Regions from separate parts of the Mucilaginibacter mali genome, predicted to be linked through region 3. Evidence: riboswitches for the same ligand, from Rfam matches in the RefSeq annotation. Region 3 holds a riboswitch; each other region holds the start of a gene.
What was found. A riboswitch is a leader RNA that binds a small molecule or an ion and turns the genes downstream of it on or off. The one in region 3 is predicted to bind S-adenosylmethionine.

Region 1 (5,911 bases), 2.5 Mb from region 3:
TTATCCTCGTTATACTCGTGCAGATAAACGCCGTTGTTCATATCCACCACCTGTTGCAACAGGTCGGTCGCGTAATTGTGCCCATTAGGGGTAGGGATAAACGAGGCATCGCCACGACGGGCATCGCCACGTAAAACCAATACGTTATCAATACCCAAAAACTGTAAGTCGAACAAGCCGTTCTCTGTCTCATCCTTAGTAAAACCACCACACAGCAAATGCGGAACCGTATCTACATGGTACTTGTTCATAATAGCCGCGCAAATAGCAATGGTACCCGGGCGCTTGCGGTAGCTTAGTTTTTCCAGCAGGCCGTTCTCGTGTTCTTTATACAGGTAATCCTCGCGCAGGGTGGTTACGTCGATGAATGGTGGCTTGAACTCCATCAGCGGGTCTATGGCATCGTAAATACCCTGTATGCTTTGCCCCTTCAAAGGCGGTATCAATTCGAAAGAGAAAAGTGTTTTGCCCTTGGCGTTTTGTATATGTTCGGTGATCTTCATACCCCCTAACCCCCTAAAGGGGGAATTTTGGTTTTAGCCCTCAGCCCCCTAAAGGGGGACGAGGATGTGATTATTAGTTAAATTACAAATGTTTGGTAGCTCCGTGCTCCCCCTTTAGGGGGTTGGGGGGCTTAGTAGTTAAGGTTCGGCCCCAGCCAGCGTTCCACATCTTCCAGCGGCATTTGCTTGCGGGTGGCATAATCGGCTACCTGGTCTTTGCTGATCTTACCCAAACCAAAATACCTGGCCTGCGGATGCGCGAAGTAGAAGCCGCTTACCGATGCGGCCGGCATCATGGCCAGGCTTTCGGTCAGGTGCATTTTGGCGGCATCTTCAGCTTTTAGGATCTCGAACAGGGTCGTCTTTTCGGTATGATCCGGGCAGGCCGGGTAACCCGGTGCCGGGCGGATACCCTGGTATTGTTCTTTTATCAGTTCCACATTATCCAACGTTTCATCTTTGGCGTAACCCCAATAGTCCTTACGTACCAGTTCATGCATTTTTTCGGCAAAGGCTTCGGCCAGGCGGTCGGCAAGGGCTTTGGCCATAATGCCGTTGTAATCGTCGTGATCGCGCTCAAATTCGGCTACCAGTTCATCGCAGCCTAAACCTGCCGTTACGGCGAAGCCACCCCAATAGTCGGGCACGCCACTTTCTTTAGGGGCAATAAAATCCGACAGAGCGTAATATGGTTCGCCCTTTACTTTTTCGTTTTGCTGGCGCAGGGTGTGGATGGTAGTGAACACTTCCGAACGACTATCATCAGTATATAGTTCAATATCATCGCCCACGCTGTTGGCCGGCCAGAAGCCGATAACGCCGTTAGCCTGCAACAGTTTTCCCTTCACTATCTTATCCATCAGCACCTGCGCGTCGTCGAACAGTTTTTTAGCTTCGGTACCCACGTATTGATCGTTAAAGATCTTCGGGTAGCTGCCGCGCAATTCCCAGGTATGGAAGAACGGTGTCCAGTCGATATAAGGCAGCAATTCTTCCAGCGGGAAAGCCTCGATGGTTTTGGTGCCGATGAACGTTGGCTTAGGGGCCACATCCCCATCCAGACTGATCTGGAATTTACCGGCGCGGGCTTCCTCAATGCTCATAAAGCGCTTATCCGATTTTTTATTCAGGTGCGCGATGCGGGCTTTCTCATATTCGGCTTTTATGCCGGCTACATATTCGTCCTTATCTTTACCCAGCAGGCTGCTGCAAACCGTTACACTGCGCGATGCATCCAGCACGTGGATGGCAGCACCTGAGTAATTTGGCGCAACCTTTACAGCGGCATGTATGCGTGAGGTAGTAGCCCCGCCAATAATAAGCGGAATTGTAAACCCTTCGCGCTCCATCTCTTTGGCAAAGTGAACCATCTCATCAAGCGATGGGGTGATCAGTCCACTTAAACCAATAATATCAACCTGTTGCTTTTTAGCTTCTTCAATAATTTTTTGCGCAGGCACCATCACCCCAAGGTCTATCACCTCGAAGTTGTTACAGGCCAGTACCACACCTACTATATTCTTGCCAATATCGTGCACATCTCCTTTTACGGTGGCCATTAATACCTTACCGGCATTGGCGCGACTGCCCGAACTATCCTCGCCCGCATCTATCACACGCTGTTTTTCCAATTCGATGAACGGCAACAGGTAAGCCACAGCTTTTTTCATTACACGGGCCGATTTTACCACCTGCGGCAAGAACATCTTACCGGCACCGAACAGGTCACCTACGATATTCATGCCATCCATTAGCGGGCCTTCAATAACTTCCAGCGGCTTGCTGTAGGCCTGGCGGGCTTCTTCCACGTCATCATCCAAATATTCGATAATGCCTTTTACCAGCGCGTGAGACAGGCGCTCCTGCACGGTGCCTTTACGCCATTCCTCATCACGAATAATCTCTTTGCCCTTACTTTTTACCGTGTCGGCAAATGTAACCAGGCGCTCGGTAGCATCTTCGCGGCGGTTAAGCAGCACATCCTCTACCAGTTCCAGCAGGTCTTTGGGTATCTCTTCGTAAACTTCAAGCATGCCGGCGTTAACAATGCCCATATCCATGCCCGCTTTAATGGCATGGTAAAGGAAAGCCGAGTGCATGGCCTCGCGCACCACGTTATTACCGCGGAACGAGAACGAGATATTACTTACACCGCCGCTTACTTTGGCATGCGGCAAGTTCTCTTTTATCCATTTGGTAGCCTTAATAAAATCTACCGCGTAGTTATTATGCTCTTCCAAACCGGTGGCCACGGTCAGGATATTCGGATCGAAGATGATATCCTGCGGCGGGAAGCCTACTTCATCAACCAATATATCATAACTGCGCTTACATATCTCTATACGGCGTTCAAAGCTATCGGCCTGGCCTTGTTCATCAAAGGCCATTACCACGGTGGCCGCGCCGTAGCTTAATATCTTGCGGGCGTATTCTTTAAATTTATCCTCGCCCTCTTTCAGCGAGATGGAGTTCACGATACCTTTCCCCTGCAAGCATTTCAAACCCGCTTCTATCACCGTCCATTTTGATGAATCGACCATGATAGGCAACTTGGCGATATCCGGCTCGGATGCCAGCAGGTTCAGGAACTTGGTCATGGTCGCTTCCGAATCGATCATGCCTTCGTCCATATTCACGTCTATCACCTGCGCGCCGCCTTCTACCTGCTGGCGGGCAACGGTTAAGGCGCCCTCGTAATCCTCGGCCAGTATCAGCTTACTGAATTTTGGCGACCCGGTGATATTGGTACGCTCACCCACGTTCACAAAATTGGTTTCGGGCGTAATGGTAACGGCTTCCAGACCGCTCAGGCGCATGTAGGGCGCTATCTCAGGGCGCTTGCGGGGTTTTACATTGGCGGCTTTTTCGGCAATGGCACGGATATGGTCGGGCGTGGTACCGCAGCAACCGCCTACGATATTCACCATCCCGTTCAGCATAAAATCTTCTACCAGGTGCGCGGTCTCGTGCGGAACTTCGTCGTACTGGCCAAACTCGTTTGGCAAACCGGCATTAGGGTAGGCCGATACAAAAACATCGGCTTTGTGTGCCAGCTCTTCCAGGTGAGGGCGCATTTCTTTAGCACCCAGCGCACAGTTCAAACCTACCGAAAGCAGGTTGGCATGCTGTACCGAATCCCAAAAAGCCTCGACCGTCTGGCCTGATAAGGTACGGCCAGATGCATCGGTAATGGTACCCGATATCATCAATGGCAAGCCCGACCCCTCTCTAAATCTCTCCCCGGAAGGGAGAGACTTCCTTAATTCCGGGTTAGCTCTTAATTCATCAAAATAACGTTTGGCAGCAAACAGGGCAGCCTTTGCGTTAAGGGTATCAAAAATAGTTTCGATCAGTAAAAGGTCCGATCCGCCATCCACCAATCCGCGGATCTGGTCGTAATAGGCATCGGCTAAAATATCAAAGTTAACGGCACGATAGCCTGGGTCGTTAACATCGGGCGATAGCGACGCGGTACGGTTCGTTGGCCCAACAGCACCAGCCACAAAGCGCGGCTTTTCGGGCGTAAGTTGATTGTATTCGTCCACCACTTCGCGGGCAATGCGGGCACCCTCGTAGCTCATCTCGTAAGCCAGTTCTTCCATGTGGTAGTCGGCCAGCGAAATTACCTGCGTGCTGAATGTGTTGGTCTCGATGATATCGGCACCGGCATCAAGGTATTCTTTATGGATGGCTTTGATCACATCCGGGCGCGTCAGGTTCAGCAGGTCGTTATTGCCTTTTAAATCAGACTTATGGTCGCGGAAGCGCTCCCCACGGAAGTCTTCTTCCGTAAGGTTGTACCGCTGTATCATGGTACCCATGGCCCCGTCTATCACCAGGATGCGTTTCTCTAATTCTTTTCTAATATCCATTGTTGAGATATGAGATGCGAGATTTGAGATGTGAGACATTTCACACCCAGATGCAGCATCTTAACAGTTACGGAGATATCAGATATATGGGAACAGACACCCAAAATGGTCTCAAATCTCATATCTAATATCTCACATCTATAAAGCGGCTTATATCGAAAAGTCGGGTAGTACTTTGACCTTCGCTTATCTTTCCCGCAGCCTTAAGGGGCTTGAGTAGAATTTAGCACCTTGTTAGCACAGGTTGCTAAGACATCGCAGGGTCTAATCCCTCCGTCTTTCTCTATAAGCAGTGCAAAATTGCGCAATAAACTTATCAATTGCAAATGGAATTAGCAGGGGTATTACTAAGCTGATACTACTATGATAAATTAATTGCAGATATTTGAACTATTGAAACTCATTCGCTCAAATATCGAACTCCTGTTTTGGGTAGCCGCACTCATCGCTCTCGGCTTTAGCGACCCAACGCAAACTCATTTTGTGCTGTGTCCACTGCGATTAATGGGCTTTACCTGGTGCCCCGGCTGTGGGATCGGCCACGCGATAGCTTATCTTTTTCATGGCAATATTGCCGCATCGTGGCATGCGCATTGGTTGGGGATACCAGCTTTGGCGGTATTGCTTTACCGGATAGTTACTTTATCGGTTACCCGGTACAAAGAGTATACATAACCCAATCCTTTTCAGTAAACCAGCGACTGGAATTTCTTATTATCCCTTAAAAATCCAAACGCCGGCTCCGTCCGCAATGGTTGTTTGGAGAAGTTATGGCTGATAGCTTGCTTGAGGTAATAAAGCGTACCGCTTTCGTCTTTATCGGCGGCAACCAGTAAGGCATGGCGATAGTATACCAGAGGGTTTTCGGGTTCGAAGACTTCAGATACTGTCAGCAACTCAGCCGCAGTATCATACCGTTTCGCGCTGTAATAATTGCCAAAGCTTTCGGCGGCGTTAGCTATGATGAACGCTTTTTGTCGGGCCACATAATTGCTATCGGCCGGTAGGTGTGATAGCAGCATTTTGTTAAGCGATGCTAACTCGTTTTTCCACCAGCCTTTGGTTTTTATGGCGGTGGTATTCGCGGTGATGATCTGCTGAAAAGCTTCGGCAATCTTTTGCTGACAGGCATTTTCCTTGATCATCAATTGCTTTTCCTGTGCCAGCTCATCCCGGTAGCCGGCAGATGTTTCCAGTGCTTTCAGCTTTTCAGCATAATCTGCATCTTGTTTTATGCTGAGATACTGCCGGTACAAGTTTGCCTTAGTAGCTACCGAAATGTTTTGCCCGATAAGGCCATCTATCAAGGCCCTGTATTGTACGATCTTATCTTCATTGCTTTGTTTTTGATGTTGGAGGAGCGACCATAACAACGCGCTCATAAAAACATCAACCGGCGGCCAGCGGTGAGGGCCAGCGAACATTTGCAAAGCACTAACACTCCCGCTTGATTGCAAGGTTTGCACAACCTGCTGCAACTCTACATAGTTAAAATCCTGGTTACCTGCGATGGCAGCCAGAGTCCATGGCAATTTT
Region 2 (5,911 bases), 1.3 Mb from region 3:
CGCCACATTTTTGTTAGGCATGTTGTTACTGATGCGTACCTGGTTATTCTTTTCACGGGCCTCCACATCCAGGTTCTCGCCGCTGGATAAGCGCCTCATACCGCCGCTTTCCTTTGCTTCTTTGCGGCCGTGAGGTGCGCTGGCATCAATAATGATATCCTTACCATCGTGCACCGATACCTTGATAGATCCGGTTACCAGGTCTACATTTAATTTATATGGTTTACCCGGGTCGCTTAGGGGTACGGTTAATTGCTGACTTTCCTGTGCCATCAGGCGGGTGCTTAGTGCTAATGCCAATGCTACCAGGCCTGTAAATTTTAGTGCTTTCATATTATTATTGGGGAGTGTTAAATTATGCTTTTTTAATGTAAATATTACCATTCAGGGTCTCAAACTTAAATACCTTGCCACCCTTGCCTACACGGATGGCCGTGTTTTTGTTAAGGCGGTAGATGGTGCCGTTATTGCCTTTGTTTTGTGTTTTGGTTATTTCGGTAGGTAAAACCTCGGTATCAGGAAAGTCGGTAAAAAACTGACCATTCATGCTTTTAAACTGTAGGTTGGCCTCGAAGTTAGCCGGATAGGTGATCTCCATTTTGCCGTTCACCGTATAGTAACTCGATTCTTCCTGCGGGATGCTCAGGTAGTTCACAGTTACCGGGCCGTTTACGGTGCGGGCCATGGTGGTGCTTTTGGCATTCACAATGGTTAGTGGGCCATTCACATTGTTTACTTTCAGCGTACCGTATACATCTTTCACGTATGCTTCGCCATTGTTTACGGTTCCGGCATTCAGGTTAATGTTGTTGGGCACCTTTACGGTGTAATCCAGTTTTACATTATAGTGGCGCTCCTTGCGGTCGTCATCTTTGTTCCAATTGCGGTGCGGACGGGTATCATACGGTTCGGCAGTATAGGCGATAATGCTGTCGGCCTTTTGGTCGAAGCCCAACTTAAACTCCTTTTTTGCTGTTTCCAGTTCCGCGGCGTCTTTAGCGGTGATAGTCTCTTCAATTTCAATTACCACTTCGTTGCCGCTGTAGCCTTCTATCTTTACATCGCCGAATACATTGTACAGCGCGAATACGGTGCCCGAGGCTGGTTTTTGCAGCGTAAACTGCTTGCTTACATGTGTTTTAAACTCTTGTTTTTGGGCAAAACAATGGCCCCATCCCGCTAAAAGCGCGATCCAGATTAATCGTTTCATAATGTTTGGTTTGTTTAAATTAAGTTGTTGATCGTCTCTTTGATCTTATTCCTGACCCCTTTGTCCAGGTCTTTTTGTTTTAGTAATTCCTTAAACGAATTCACCGAGCGCTTCTCCTGCAGCTTCAGCATCACATCTGCAATGGCCGATTGCATCAGTGGCGAATCCTGCTGGGTGATGGATTTGATCAGCCCGGTGCGCACCTCGGGATGATTAGACAATTGTGAAAGCGCGTCGAGTGTACTCAATCGTACGTTCACGTTCGGGTCGTTGTTCAGTGTGGCGAATAAAGCGTCGATCACCTGCTGGTCCACATGTTTTATTTCAGATGTGTAGCTCACGCCTTTTATCCTTTCGGATGCCGACGGGTTTTCCAGCATGGCCAGCATCATGGTTTGTTTCAGCTCGTGCACCTGGCTGCTCAACGTGGCCAATTGCTTATCCTGCTGACCGCCCTTACCCATACTAAATACCCAGTACCCACATGCAAAGCTCATCATAATGATCACCAGGCTATAGGCCAGCGGCAGGCGCGGCTGCCATTGCCATAACTGGGCCAGCGCGTTTTTAAAGTTTGCCCAGGCATTGGTTTTGTCGGCGGCTTCTTCCTTAAAGGTGTTCAGCATGGCCTCAAACTTCACCTGCATATGTTCGGATGGGGCAGGGGTTTCCATCTCGCCCATTTCTATCCACAGTTCCTTCATAGCCTCCAGTTCGGCGCGGCAGCCCGGGCAACCGCTTAGGTGTTGCTCCAGCTTCAGGCGTTCGGCCGGTGGCAGGGCTTTATCTATCCAACTGGTAAACAGTTCGCTATATTTTTCACAGTCCATTTTCAATTCCTCTGTTTAGCGTTCAATTTTTGTGTAAATCTCTTTTAGCTGACACATGGCCCGGTGCACCCGCACCTTAACCGCGCCCTCGCTAATGTTTAATATCTGTGCAATTTCCTGGTGCTTTAACTCCTGGAAACGGCTGAGCGACAGTATCTCGCGCTCATCATCATTTAGTTTGGCCATGGCGCGGTGCAAGCCCTGCGCCGCCTGTTTTTTATCTAATTGCTCTGCCACATCAGTGCCGCCGGGCAGGTAGTCGGCCATATCTTCTACGCCATCTTTTGCCATCACCAGTTTTTTACGCTTACCCTGATCTTTCAGCACATTGCGGGCAATGGCATACATCCAGTGGATAAATTCGCCGCTGCCGGTAAAGTTTTGGCGGTACTTCAGCATTTTATAAAACACCTGCTGCACCATGTCCTCGGCAGCCTCGCGCTGGTAGGTCATGTGGAAAAGGAAACCATACAACTGGCGATGGTAGCGCTGAAACAGCAGCCCCATGCGGTCCAGGTCGCCGGCCTTCACCTTTAGCATGATCGCATTGTCGGTCAGCTTATCCAATGCGTGTGATGTTAGTATAGTTAATCATATATTATATGCCTGTAAACTCCGGCTAAAAAAAATGGTTACAGGAAAATTAAGAAAAAAATATCTGAACCATGATTAAACAGATTTTTAAGATGACAAGATAGGGGACCTGGAGTTGGGGATGCACAGTGATTGTTCAAATTCTTTTAAAATGTCCTGAATCCTGAAAATCTGTTTAATCCCGGTTCTGACAATTCCGCGTTAGCGATAGAAGCGGATACCGGCCCTGTGGCTAAAGCCTGTGCAGTATGAGCGGATAGCGCGGGCCGCAGGCAACGCCATAAATATATTATGATAATAAATTGTGGCCCGATAAAATATCGGTTTTGACGTTTAATGGGTCTTATTATTTGTATAAACACCGTTACAATAGCTATTTAATAAGTATTTTATAAAACAAGTAATAAATATGCGCTGTTGCTTTAACATAATAATTTTCAACCTTATGAAACAACAGGAAGAACACGATCATGATAAAACCGTCAGACGGTTACTTGATAAAGTTAGGCATTACCGCAAGCTAAATAAACTGACACAGGGGCACCTTGCCCGGCATTTGCGCATATCGCAAAACGCTTACAGTAAGCTTGAGCGCGGTATTAGCGAACTTACTATTTACAAGCTACTGGTTATTATGCAGATACTGGGCATCAGTATTTTTGAATTGCTGGAGAAGCATTAAATACTCAAGCTAAGGGGAACTGCCGGTATATTATTAATTGTATTGGCGGTATATGGTTAATATCAAATATTACTATATTTGATATTAACCAACCCTTAATTATGAAAGCAATTTGTACCCTCATCCTCGCTGCCGCCGCGCTGTCGATAACAGCCTGCCGCAACCCGCAAACCGAAGCGTCGAACAAAAAAATAACTGCTTACCCCGATAACAGCACCAAATACAAACAAGCCCTGATAGCCGAACTGAAGGCACATCCCGAGGGTTTTACCTATACGTTTAGAGGTTATACCAAAAAAGCGAATGCCGAATATATGTCGGTACGCATTAAACGCGGAAGTTTTGATAATGTGGAAGAAGTTTTGGTAAACAAATGGAACAAGCTGGATGGCATCCGCCGGACAAAAGGCCTGGGTTATCGCGCCGCCGAATTAAAGGGACTTAAACTTGACCTGGTAAGCACCGGTAACGAGCAGTGCTTTGTTTATGAGGATTTGGATAGGATAGTTGACTAAGACCGCTGATGTGCGCTGATTATTTGATTTCGCTGATTTTTTGAAAAATTAGATAATCAATGAAATCAAAACAATCATCTAAAAATCAGCGGTCAATTTTCTGTCTGATAATCAACCTATTTCAAATAAATTCTACTAAATCTATAGATTTTATTTGCTATTTTAATTATTGCCCTTATATTTGTTGCCATAATCGTTCTTTTATTTACTTATCCAGAAAGACTGAGGGAAAGGCCCGAAGACGTCTTGGCAACCTGTACCGCCTTTATCGGCCGTAACAAGGTGCTAATTCCTGCTCCGTTACCAAAACGGGGAAAGATAAGCGAGTGAACAAACACAACCATTGCTACGGTTTCTCTCCCTTTCGGTTTTCGCGGATAAGCGATGCATAAAACAATAATTTTAAGATAACAATTAATCGGCCTGTATTAGTTAGTTTTGAGTTGATAACCACGAAACTTTTAAATACATCCGATCACAAATTTTAAAAACGAAAAACATGAGTTTACGATTAGGCGACGATGCGCCAAACTTTAAAGCACAAACCAGCCAGGGCGAAATTGATTTCTACGAATTTTTAGGCGACGGCTGGGGCGTACTGTTCAGTCACCCTGCCGATTATACCCCGGTGTGCACTACCGAACTGGGCCGCACCGCCGCACTGAAAGAAGAATTTGCCAAGCGCAACGTGAAAGTAGCGGCACTGAGTGTAGATTCGGTAGAATCGCACCACGGATGGATCAGCGATATCAACGAAACGCAAGGCGTTGAAGTAACCTTCCCCATTATAGCCGACGAAGACCGCAAGATTGCCGAGGCTTACGATATGATCCACCCGAATGCTTCGCTGAACGCTACGGTGCGCTCGCTGTTCATCATAGGTCCGGATAAAAAGATCAAGCTGATCATTACTTATCCAGCATCTACCGGCCGTAACTTTAACGAGATATTGCGTGTGATCGACTCGCTGCAACTGACCGCCTACCACAGCGTAGCCACTCCGGCCGATTGGAAAGACGGCGAGGATGTAGTAGTGCTGCCCTCTATCAAAACCGAGGATATCCCTGATAAGTTCCCGAAAGGGCATAAAGTGGTGAAGCCATATTTAAGGACAACACCGCAGCCGAATAAGTAATACCCCTCCCGGCCTCCCCGAGGGGGAGGAGTTGGGAAAGAAATACAGGCCTCTCTAAATAAAAGTAAAACTGTGCAAGGTTTTAAAGTCTCCCCCCTCGGGGGAGATTTAGAGGGGGAGATTTCCTCAAAAAGTAAAACTGTGCAAGGTTTTATTAATGAGGGAGATAAACGATACCCGGCCCCGAGCGATAAAAGGTAAAACTGTGCAAGGTTTTATGCAGCCCCGAAAGGGGCGGGGCATATGGTCAGATGGCCGAGTGGTGAGGCGGAGGTTAGCAAAACCTTTTACGGTGGTTCAACTCCATCTCTGACCTCGAAGCTTAAATCCCGAAAACACTTATTGTTTTTTGAATTTAATAGCGAGGAAAGAAAATTTAAATAAATACTATAAAATCTATAGATATTATATACATTTGAAATAATGCACCAGAACATGAAATATTTTAACATCATTTATGGTTCAGCCCGATGTTGTAGCCCGGCTGAAATTGAATCATAAAGACGCCGCGAGGCAACCTGTTCACCATTAAGTAAAAATATCATCATGTTAGCTACAACTATAAACAATACCAAATATCCTTTTTTCGATCTGTCTGAAATTATCCCCGAGCGCGATCTGGGCTTTAGAGCCTATAAGCCGTTGAAGCCGGTCCGCAACGGCAATTACCTGCCCGGTTTTACCCTGCAGGCAGCCTATACCCGCTGGCAACACTTTTTTAATGGTGCCGAAACACATGGCGCCTTGCTATTGCGCCAGCTACTGAGCAAACCGCTGGTCATCAGTTTTTACTCGCCCCAATGGCGGCAACATGGTTTGGAGCAATTGAAACAATTGAACGCTATCCAATCAGAAATAAAAGCCAGCGGTGGCAACCTGATCATCATCACTGCCGAAAAGGAAAAGGCGCTGGAAAAGTTGGTATGGGAAAATAACCTGTCGTTA
Region 3 (5,911 bases):
CCATCAGGAAATAAGGTGAACGGTGCTATCACTAAACCGAAAAGTGGGCCATAGTGATTGGTATCGTAATAAAACCCGGGTTGAGGGATGTATAAGTTGTGCTGGTGCAGCAGGTTTACAAATACGTATTTGTAGATAAGGTAGTTATTAATGGCATGCCCCATGGCCATTTTAAAGGCGGCAAAAAAACTTAGCCCAAACCACAGGATAGTAATAAAGATCTTATTGCTGAACAGTTGGTAAAGTTTTGACATTAATCAGGTCGCGTCAATGGGTTACAAAGATAAAGATATGTTTAAAATTTGCAGCTTAAAATATACAACGATAAGATGACATGGAAATGGAATGCGTGGCAATAAAAAAGGCACCCTTAATGGATGCCTTTAGATTGTACAGGTGAGGAAATCTACTAAAAAACCTCAGCCGATTGTTTTGCTGCCGTAGCTAAACTGACCCCTGTTAGCTGATCGGCAAAGGCTACAAACGCCTTACTATTCAATATACGGTGTTGGTTATCGATCAGATTTTGCAAATTGATCTTTCCGATCACAAACTTGTAATCGCCCGAGTAAAAGCGCTCGTGGATGTGTTCAAATTCCAGCGCGTCAACTAAACTCTCGTCCTCGTAACGCAGGTAAATATTCAGTTCGATGTTGTTGGTAAACTGCAGATCGCGCTTGTTGTGCGCTTTTTTATACTCGTACTGGTAATCGTAACGCAAAGCCGCGATATCTGATAACACCGCCGAACCCGTAGGGTGACCGCCCGCTCCCTTACCATAAAAGAACTGCTGATCGGCAAAGGCAGCCTGTACGGTTACACAATTGTACTCGTAATCTACATTGTACAGAAACTCGTTCTCGTGCACAAACTTAGGCAGCACAAACATGGTTACGTTCTCCTCATCCAGTTTTTTGGCGACCGGCACCAGTTTTATCTTCAATTTCTTTTCACGGGCATATTGCAGATCGCGCGCGGCCAGGTTTTGGATGCCAACGTTCAATACATCCTCGGGTTTTACAATTACCCCGTAAGCGTGGGTTGCAGCAATAACCAGTTTAAATTTGGCATCAAAACCACCCACGTCCATAGTAGGGTCGGTTTCGGCAAAGCCAAGATCCTGCGCCAGTTTCAAAGCGCTGTCGTAGTCTATGTTGTCGTTATATCCCTTTGATAAGATATAATTGGACGAACCATTAAAGATACCACTGATAGAGTGCAGCAACTCATTATCATAATATTCTTCCAGGTTACGGATAATAGGGATACTGCCGCATACTGCGCCCTCGTATAGCAGCGATGTGCCATGCTCATGTTGCAGGTCAATCAGTTCCTGCAGGTACAGGGCCACCATCTTTTTGCTGGACGATACCACATTTTTCCCGGTTTTTAAAGCGGTGGATACAATGTGGTATGCTGCTTCAGTATCGTTGATCAGCTCTACAATGGTATTGATCTCCGGGTTGTTCAGCAGTTCGTCCCGGTCGGTAGTGAATAATTCGGCCGGCAGCGAACGTGTTTTCGCAGGGTCTTTGATTGCTATTTTAACAATTTCGATATTCAGGTTTTTAGTGCGGATGATATCATACAAGCCCTGGCCCACTACGCCAAAGCCAAAAAGTCCGATCTTTAGTTTTTTGCTCATTTTTATATTTATGCGGTTTGCTGCAAGTCGATGATCTTGCCTTTTACGTCTGTTTTAAAAAAGGATGAAATAATATTGGTTAATAATTCGGTGTCGATCAGGAACCCATCATGCCCGTAAAACGAATCCATTTCGGCCAAAGCCGCCTTTGGGATCTGTCTGAACAGGTATTGCTGCTCCTCGATAGGGAATAACACGTCTGACTTAATACCGATCACCAGCGTTCGTGCCGTAATGGTAGCCAGTGCCGCTTCAACGCCATGCCTGCCGCGGCCTGCATTGTGCGAATCCATCACCCTGGTTAAATACCAATAACTGTAGGCATTAAATCTGTTCACCAGTTTCTGGCCCTGATAGTTTTGGTAGCTGGCCGCGCGGTAATTATGCAGCTCGTCCGTTTGTTCCTGCTGGGTAAGGTTATACGTTTTATGGTTACGGTACGATAGGAGGGCGATGCTGCGGGCAGCCTTCAATCCTTTGCTACCACCATCGGGGGTATTATCATATAAGGTACTATCCGCGCTTAAAGCCATGCGTTGCGACTCGTTAAAGGCGATGCCCCATGGTGAATGCCGGGCGTTACTGGCAATCAGTATCAGGTTGCGGATGCGCGAGGGCTCCATAATGCTCCATTCCAAAGCCTGCTGCCCGCCTAAGGAGCCGCCCAACAATATCTCTATTTGATTAATGCCCAAATGATCGGCCAGTAAACGGTGTGCCTTTACAATGTCGCGGATGGTATAATCAGGAAATGTAAGGTAATAGGGCTGACTTGTCGCAGGGTTAACGCTTAAAGGATTGGTAGTGCCATAAGCCGAACCCAGGATATTAGCGCATACGATGAAATGCTCATCGGGATTAAAATAAAAGCCATCGCCAAAAAGCCCTTTCCACCAATCCAGTACATCCGAATTTGCTGTGAGCGCGTGGCACACCCAAACTACGTTACTGGCATCGCGGTTAAGGGTCCCGTAGGTATGAAAACCAATCTCCAGTTCGGGCAGGTGCTTGCCCGATTCCAGTTCGAAGGGTTTATTGTATTTAAATATTTGTGTATTCATGTTTAATGCTTCGACGGCATTGTGTGATCTGAAATAAATTGATAATTAATTGATAAATAGCGAATTAAGCTATTAAAAGCTATACACGTGTTCGCGATAATTAATACTGAGGGAACGTGTATTGCTTAGCAACAGCAACAACAAATTCGCATACCGCGGTTAGGGGTATGGCAAATTGAGCAGGTACGCGTTTGCGTATCAGAAGAGTTTTGTTGGATAATAATCAGACTTTTCATGGTTATTAATTTATATCCCCCGATGATCCATTCACCGGGCCAGGATTTGGCACCTTCTCCACCCTGGAGGGTTGCCAGCGGGTCTCTGAGCCTGATCTCTCGCCGCTTCTTTATAAATCGAAACCTTTTTGAGGGGTTTGATTTGATTTTGGTATCACTACCAAATAATGTTCCAAATATAGGATGATAATTACTTATCTGCCAAATTTTATTTTTATTTCAAGGATAAAGGTAAAAGGCGAAAGGATAAAGGTTCGCAAATTTTGACCTTTCGCCTTTTTACCTTTATCCTTTTGCCTAAAAAGCAAGCGCCTGCTCCATATCCTCGATCAAATCATCAATGTGTTCTAAACCGATCGACACCCGCAATAAATTATGCGGTGTTTTAGTATCCGGCCCTTCAACCGATGCACGGTGTTCTATCAGGCTTTCCACACCGCCCAAACTGGTGGCTATGGTAAACAATTTCAGTTTGGATAATACCTTTTTAGCTTCATCAGCACCGCCTTTTACACAGAACGAGAACATCGCCCCGAAGCCCAGCATCTGCGATTTAGCAACCTCATGCTGTGGATGTGAAGCCAAGCCCGGATACATCACGCTTTCTACATTGGGGTGCTTTTCTAAAAACCGGGTTAGCAAGTTAGCATTGTGCTCATGGCCTTTCATCCGGTAAGGCAAAGTCTTTAAGCTGCGCACCAAATAATAACAATCCATGGGCGAGGGGATAGCGCCGCCCATTTCCTGCACCTGGCGGATACGCTGCCACCATTCATTATTTTCGGGAGTGATCAACGCGCCGCCCATCAGGTCGCTATGCCCGCCGAAGTATTTGGTTGATGAATGCATCACCAGGTCGGCTCCCAAGCTCAACGGCTGCTGGAATATCGGCGTAGCGAATGTATTATCGCACACTACTTTAATATCATGCTGCCTGGCAATAGCAATTACATTTTTAATATCGGTTACCTTTAATAAAGGGTTCGAAGGCGTTTCTACCCAGATCAATCCTGTATTTGATTTGATGTGCGCCTTCAGCACCGCTTCATCATTCACATCAATAAAATCAAACTCAAGTATTCCGGCAAACAATGATTTGATCTGGTTGCGCAAACCATGATACATATCATCAGGCCCAATAATATGCGTACCGGGTTTTAAAGACTGAAATACCGCCATACCAGCCGCGTTGCCCGATGAAAAAGCCGCTGCCTCAACACCGCCTTCTAACTGGGCCAGCACATTTTCCAGCAAATGCCTGTTAGGATTAGCAGCGCGACTGTAGATATAACCTTTGGCATAGCTGCCGTCAACCTCGCGTTCAAACGTAGTCGACATGACGATGGGTTGGATCACCGCTTTTGTGGCGTCATCGGTTTTATTTCCGGCATGTATGGCAATGGTCTCTATTTTCATATTGTGTAGCGTTGGGCGGCTAAATTACGTATTGCTATTTAAAAACCTTAACAGATATGAAATATGCACTCTTTTGTGTTGTAATTTTGCTTTGTTTTTCCTGCAAAAAAGATAATATATCCTACCATTCTGAGTTTGATACGAGCTTGAAAAAATGGAACGCCTTTAAATCAACCGTCAACAATTCGTACACGTACACAGTAATTACCGCTTCTTTTAGCGGGAGCAGCACCGAAACAAACATCACTGTAAGAAACGGTGTAGTGACCGAAAGGGCCTATACACTTTACACCAGTAATTCCGGAAACAGATCGGTGGTTAAAACATGGACGGAGAATTCGGCTACGCTGAACACACATACCGAAGTGCCGCCATCATTAACTATAGATGAAATTTACGCCAAAGCTAAAGCCGAATGGCTATCGGTTGATAAAAGCAAAAACGAAATCTATTTTGAAATCAATGATGACGGGATGATCAGCACCTGCGGCTACTTCCCGAAAGGGTGCCAGGACGATTGTTTCATCGGGGTAAATATCAAATCCATAACACCACTGTAAATAAATTGTCAAACTTATATGTTTAAACGTGTATTGTAATAAAAGAATTAGCAATACCACGCTTTTTGCTACATTTGGAGCAAATTTATTTACAGATGGATGTATCAGATAAATTCCGGGTGTTGCTGAATGGTGCAAATCTTTTACCCGAATTAAAACACATCGCCGAAAAGGTACTCCACGGTCAGCGCATTACATTTGATGAAGGTGTTTTGCTTTATGAGAAAGGGGAATTAGGATATTTAGGCATCTTGGCCAACCATATCCGCGAGCAGAAGCATGGCGATAAAACTTACTTCAACCGCAACTTCCATATCGAGCCTACTAACCTGTGTGTTTACGATTGCAAATTTTGCTCCTACTCGCGCTTAATTAAGGAGCGCTCGCAAGGTTGGGAGTATACCATGGAGGATATGCTGGGCATGATCGCCAAATACGATGATGAGCCGGTTACCGAGGTACATATTGTCGGCGGTGTGTTGCCACAATATGATATGCCTTTTTATATGGAGCTTTTCAGCCGGATAAAGGAGCATCGCCCTGAGTTACATGTAAAGGCATTAACCCCGGTTGAATATCACTACATTTTTAAAAAAGCTAAGGTAGATTATGCCACCGGCATGCGCATGATGAAAGAATCGGGCCTGGAAAGTATGCCCGGTGGTGGCGCCGAGATATTCCATCCCGAAATACGCGACCAGATAGCCAGGGATAAATGCACCGGCGACCAATGGTTGCAAATTCACGAGGAATGGCATAAACTGGGTATGCGGTCAAACGCTACGATGCTGTACGGACATATAGAAGAATACAAACATCGCGTCGACCACATGGAGCAGCTACGCTGGTTACAGGACAGAACTGGCGGCTTCCAAACCTTCATCCCGCTGAAGTTTAGGAATAAAGATAACCAAATGTCGAACATTGCCGAAACATCGGTAGTGGAAGACCTGCGTAACTACGCCATCGCGCGTATTTATCTGGATAACTTCG

Region 1: it holds a riboswitch for S-adenosylmethionine, as region 3 does, so the genes downstream of both, metH (methionine synthase) here and HQ865_RS09385 (homoserine O-acetyltransferase family protein) in region 3, are expected to answer to the same signal.
Region 2: it holds a riboswitch for S-adenosylmethionine, as region 3 does, so the genes downstream of both, HQ865_RS03905 (peroxiredoxin) here and HQ865_RS09385 (homoserine O-acetyltransferase family protein) in region 3, are expected to answer to the same signal.

What each region holds. Positions count from the first base shown of each region.
Region 1 is NZ_CP054139.1:4,735,106-4,741,016, forward strand. Features, by position in the region: gene HQ865_RS20000 (methylenetetrahydrofolate reductase) at 1-503, opposite strand, end outside; gene metH (methionine synthase) at 635-4,375, opposite strand; SAM riboswitch class I at 4,559-4,667, opposite strand; gene HQ865_RS20010 (DUF2752 domain-containing protein) at 4,751-5,050, shown strand; gene HQ865_RS20015 (hypothetical protein) at 5,062-5,911, opposite strand, start outside.
Region 2 is NZ_CP054139.1:896,229-902,139, forward strand. Features, by position in the region: gene HQ865_RS03875 (DUF4097 family beta strand repeat-containing protein) at 1-333, opposite strand, end outside; gene HQ865_RS03880 (DUF4097 family beta strand repeat-containing protein) at 356-1,210, opposite strand; gene HQ865_RS03885 (zf-HC2 domain-containing protein) at 1,225-2,040, opposite strand; gene HQ865_RS03890 (RNA polymerase sigma factor) at 2,056-2,607, opposite strand; gene HQ865_RS03895 (helix-turn-helix domain-containing protein) at 3,080-3,316, shown strand; gene HQ865_RS03900 (hypothetical protein) at 3,418-3,831, shown strand; SAM riboswitch class I at 4,038-4,156, shown strand; gene HQ865_RS03905 (peroxiredoxin) at 4,331-4,966, shown strand; tRNA gene HQ865_RS03910 (tRNA-Cys) at 5,212-5,282, shown strand; gene HQ865_RS03915 (peroxiredoxin family protein) at 5,513-5,911, shown strand, end outside.
Region 3 is NZ_CP054139.1:2,228,365-2,234,275, reverse strand. Features, by position in the region: gene HQ865_RS09395 (glycosyltransferase family 87 protein) at 1-254, opposite strand, end outside; gene HQ865_RS09390 (homoserine dehydrogenase) at 410-1,645, opposite strand; gene HQ865_RS09385 (homoserine O-acetyltransferase family protein) at 1,654-2,706, opposite strand; SAM riboswitch class I at 2,950-3,061, opposite strand; gene HQ865_RS09380 (trans-sulfuration enzyme family protein) at 3,240-4,358, opposite strand; gene HQ865_RS09375 (hypothetical protein) at 4,505-4,918, shown strand; gene mqnE (aminofutalosine synthase MqnE) at 5,014-5,911, shown strand, end outside.